One region of the Streptomyces krungchingensis genome, then DNA from elsewhere that is predicted to be linked to it. Evidence: riboswitches for the same ligand, from Rfam matches in the RefSeq annotation. Region 1 holds a riboswitch; the other holds the start of a gene.
What was found. Region 1 has a riboswitch for thiamine pyrophosphate ahead of ACSYGO_RS04950 (purine-cytosine permease family protein). Riboswitches for the same ligand answer to the same signal wherever they lie in the genome.

Region 1 (2,195 bases):
CGTACTGCTCCGGGTGGGTGATGTGGGGGATGTGCCCCGCCCCTTCGATGACCTGGTAGCAAGCCTGTGGCGCGGCCGCCGCCAGCCGGTCGAGGACCTTCGCCGTCCAGGCCGGGCTCTCGGAACCCCGGCTCAGCAGGAGCGGTACGGAGCAGCGGGCGAGGCCGTCGAGGTCCAGGGTCGCCCAGCCGGCGTCGGACTGTTCGTCCAACCAGGTGGGCGCGTTGTGCACGAACGTCTCGCGCACTTCGGCCGGCAGCCGGTCCCACATGCCCGGCCCCAGAGCGACCTCCTCCACGAACAGCCAGGCGGCCTGCTCGTACTCGCCGTTGCGGAGATGGTCGAGGGTCGCGTCGACGGAGTCCTGGGTCGGGCGGAGTTCCGCCATGGCGTCCTGGTCGTCGGCGACGATCGCGAACAGCGGGGGTTCGTGGGCGGTGACGCTCCGGAACAGCCCGGGGCTCCGTGTGGCCAGGCCCAGCGTGATCGAGGCCCCGAACGAATTGCCCGCCACGTGCGCGGACTCCCCCGCCACCTGCTCGATCACGGCCGCGAGGTCGTCCTCGTCCTCCCGCCTGGTGCCCTGGCCCGGTGCCGCCTCGCTGCGGCCGTGGCCCCGCCGGTCGTAGGTGATCACCCGGAACGACGCGCGGGCGTCGGCGTCGATGGCCGCCCGCCACGACGTGTGGTCGTTCCAGGAGCCGTGGACCAGGACGAGCGGGTCGCCCTCCCCGACGACCTGGTAGTGGATGCCCAGGTCGCCCGAGTGAAGAAGCGGCATGCCGTGACTCCTCAGCGCGTCCGGGGATGACAGGGCTGCGGGCCGGCCCGCCATACGGTTGCCCCCAGTGTCCGCCGGGACGTGTGCGGCGTCGCCCCCGCGTCGGACATACGGGCTAACACCTGGGCTCACCCGCCGGTCGCGGCGTCCGTTAGGGTGTGCGTCGTACCGGACACGGGGTGCCCCGATCGAGGGCTGAGATCACACCCGTCGAACCTGAACCAGTTCGTACTGGCGGAGGGATGTCTTCATGCCATTGGCGCATGTTTCCGGCGGGCTGCCCGCCGATGGCCGGCCGGCCGTCTTCGACGGCAGGATGCCGGCCGCTCCCGGGGACCTGAGGGTCGAGGGACACGGAATCGAGCCGGTCCCGGAGGGGAACCGCTACGGCGGGGCCGGACGGCTGTTCACGGTGTGGTTCGCCCCCAATCTGACCATGACGGGTGTGTTCACCGGGACCATCGGCGTCGCGCTCGGCCTGGACTTCGGCACCGCACTCGCCGCGGTCGTCCTCGGCACCGTGCTCGGCGCCCTGCCCACCGCGTATCTGAGCACCTGGGGCGGCCTCACCGGGACCGGCCAACTCCCCCTGGCCCGGCTGGCCTTCGGCCGTGCCGTGGCGTTGCCCGGCATCCTGCAGTGGGTGTCGTCGGTGGCCTGGGACGCGCTGATCGGGCTGTTCGGCGGGGACGCGCTGGCCCGGCTGTGCGGCTGGCCGTTCTGGATCGGAGTGCTGGTCATGATGGCCGCGCAGGGCGCACTGGGCGTCCTGGGGTACGAGGCGATCCACCGCCTCCAGATCGTCATGACCTTCGTGCTCGCCGCCTCGTTCGCGGTCATCGCCTGGCGGATGCTGGACGGTGTCCACCCCGCCTCGACGGGTGCGGCGGCGGGCGCCGACCGTGCGGGCGCGTTCGTGCTGACCAGCACCATCGCGCTGAGCCTCGCCCTGTCCTGGGCTCCGTACGCGACGGACTTCAGCCGGTATCTGCCGCGGGGCACCTCCCGTACGCGCATGTTCTGGTGCACGCTGCTCGGTCTCGTGGTGTCGTTCGTGGCCGTGCAGGCCCTCGGACTGTGGGGCGCGTCCGTGCTCACGGACCAGACGGCCGCGGGCGTCGACGAGTTGCTGGGCGGCGGGGCCGCCGGTGCGTTCGGACTGCTGGCGGTGGCGCTGGCGGCGGTGTGCAGCAACGCGATGAACGACTACAGCGGTTCGCTGGCACTGCAGACCGTGGGGGTGCGTGTGCCCCGCCCGGTGGCCGCCGCGCTCGCCGCCGTGCTCGGCTTCCCGCTGGTGCTGTGGATGCACGCGGCCGACACCACCACGCGGTTCCAGAACGTGCTGCTGTTCGTCGGCTACTGGATCCCCGGGTTCGTCGCGATCGTCGTCGTGGACTGGGTCGCGCGAGCC
Region 2 (2,195 bases), 2.3 Mb from region 1:
CCGCTGTCCGCGTACCAGGCGGCCATCGGCGCGGCCACCTCGGCGGGCAGCGCCCCGGCGAGGGGGCGGTCGGCGGCCTCGACGACCGTCACCGTGCAGCCGGCCTCGCGTGCCGCCGTGGCGAACTCGGCGCCGATCCAGCCGGCCCCGACGACCACGATGTCGTGCTGCCGGGCGAGGACGGGACGCAGCCGTTCCGCGTCGTCGAGGGTGCGCAGCAGATGGACGCCGGGCACCCCTTCGGCGCCGGGCAACCGGATCGGTTCGGCGCCGGTCGCGATGACCAGCACGTCGTACCGGACCGGCCCCGCCTCGGTGTCCAGCTCATGGTCGGCCGGGCGGACGCCGAGCGCCTCGCAGCCGAGCCGGAGGTCGATGTCCAGCGCCTCGAAGTCGACGTCGAAGGCCGAACCCTCGGACTTGCCGAGCAGCACGGCCTTGGACAGCGGCGGCCGGTCGTACGGCTGATGGGGCTCCGCGCCGATGAGGGTGACGGTGCCGGTGAAGCCCTGTTCGCGCAGGGCGACCGCGGTCTGGACACCGGCCATGCCCGCGCCCACGACGACGACCCGCCGCTTCGTGCGCTCCTGCGCCTGCGTCTGCTCGCTCACCTGATCACCATAGACACCTGACAATTCGTCAGTCAGCGGACGTGCTCAGTGAGCTGTTCCACACCTGCTCGTCCGCCGCCGGCGAATGCTCCACCCGGGCGACCTCCTCCACCGTGCTCGTCCCGCTGCCCGCCCGCGATTCCCACTCCCAGGTCTCCTCCAGGCGCAGCCGCCCGTCGGGCAGCTCCACCACGCGGGAGACGCAGTGGCCCGACGAGGTGTCGCCGGCACGCCCCAGCTGCACGTACCGGAAGTCGAGGCGGTCACCTTCACGGGTACCCACGAGGCGGCCGCGTACCACGTCGCCGCCCTCGTACTCGGCCCAGATCTCCCCGTTCCTCTCGTGGTAGACGAACCGGGTCCGGGTGCCCACCTGGCCGGGCGCCTGGTCGGCGACAGGGGCGAGGACGACGCCGTCGAGCGATCGGGCCATGGGCGGAGGCTCCCTTACTGAGACATGTGACGGCGGGCTAGGGTGGCCAACGTAAAGCACTCGCGGGAGCCCGGACGCACCGGGCTGAGAGGGAGGCTGGGCGGCCTCCGACCGTACGAACCTGATCCGGGTCATGCCGGCGAAGGGAGGGGCTGGACGCCCATGTCGTCACGAACGCCCGACGTCCTCGTCATCGGGGGCGGGATCATCGGCCTGGTCACGGCCTGGCGGGCCGCGCAACGCGGGATGGCCACCGCGATCGTGGACCCCGAGCCCGGCGGCGGGGCCGCTCAGGTCGCGGCCGGGATGCTCGCCGCCGTCACCGAACTGCACTACGGCGAACAGACCCTGCTGGGCCTCAACCTGGCCTCGGCACGCCGCTATCCGGACTTCGCCGCCGAACTCACCGAGGCGACCGGCCAGGAGCTGGGGTACCGCCGGTGCGGCACGCTGGCCGTCGCCCTGGACGCCGACGACCGTGCCCATCTGCGCGAACTGCACGCCCTGCAACGCCGGTCGGGGCTGGAGTCGGAGTGGCTGAGCGGCCGTGAGTGCCGCCGTCTGGAGCCGATGCTCGCGCCCGGCGTGCGCGGCGGCCTGCGGGTCGACGGCGACCACCAGATCGACCCCCGCCGGCTCGCCGGCGCCCTGGTCACGGCCTGCGAGCGGGCCGACGTGGTGTTCCACCGCACGTGGGCGGAGCGCCTGCGGGTCGAGGGCGGCAGGGCCGTGGGGGCCGTGACCACGGACGGCAGCGAACTGTCCGCGGGCCAGGTGGTGCTCGCCGCGGGGAGCCTGAGCGGGCGCCTGGCGGGCGTACCCGACGATGTGCTGCCGCCGGTGCGCCCCGTGAAGGGGCAGGTGCTGCGGCTGACGGTGCCGAAGCGGTACGCGCCGTTCCTGAGCCGCACGGTCCGTGCGGTCGTCCGGGGCAGCCAGGTCTATCTGGTGCCGCGGGAGAGCGGCGAGCTCGTCGTGGGCGCGACCAGTGAGGAGCTGGGCTGGGACACGACGGTGACCGCGGGCGGTGTCTACGAGCTGTTGCGCGACGCGCACGAGCTGGTGCCCGGCATCACCGAACTGCCGCTCACCGAGACGCGCGCCGGGCTGCGCCCCGGCTCGCCGGACAACGCGCCGCTGATCGGCCCGAC

Region 2: linked by a shared signal. The riboswitch ahead of thiO (glycine oxidase ThiO) and the one ahead of ACSYGO_RS04950 (purine-cytosine permease family protein) in region 1 are both predicted to bind thiamine pyrophosphate.

What each region holds. Positions count from the first base shown of each region.
Region 1 is NZ_JBPUKY010000001.1:1,071,498-1,073,692, forward strand. Features, by position in the region: gene ACSYGO_RS04945 (alpha/beta fold hydrolase) at 1-781, opposite strand, end outside; TPP riboswitch at 947-1,041, shown strand; gene ACSYGO_RS04950 (purine-cytosine permease family protein) at 1,032-2,195, shown strand, end outside.
Region 2 is NZ_JBPUKY010000001.1:3,379,484-3,381,678, forward strand. Features, by position in the region: gene ACSYGO_RS15050 (NAD(P)/FAD-dependent oxidoreductase) at 1-611, opposite strand, end outside; gene ACSYGO_RS15055 (hypothetical protein) at 640-1,044, opposite strand; TPP riboswitch at 1,097-1,209, shown strand; gene thiO (glycine oxidase ThiO) at 1,207-2,195, shown strand, end outside.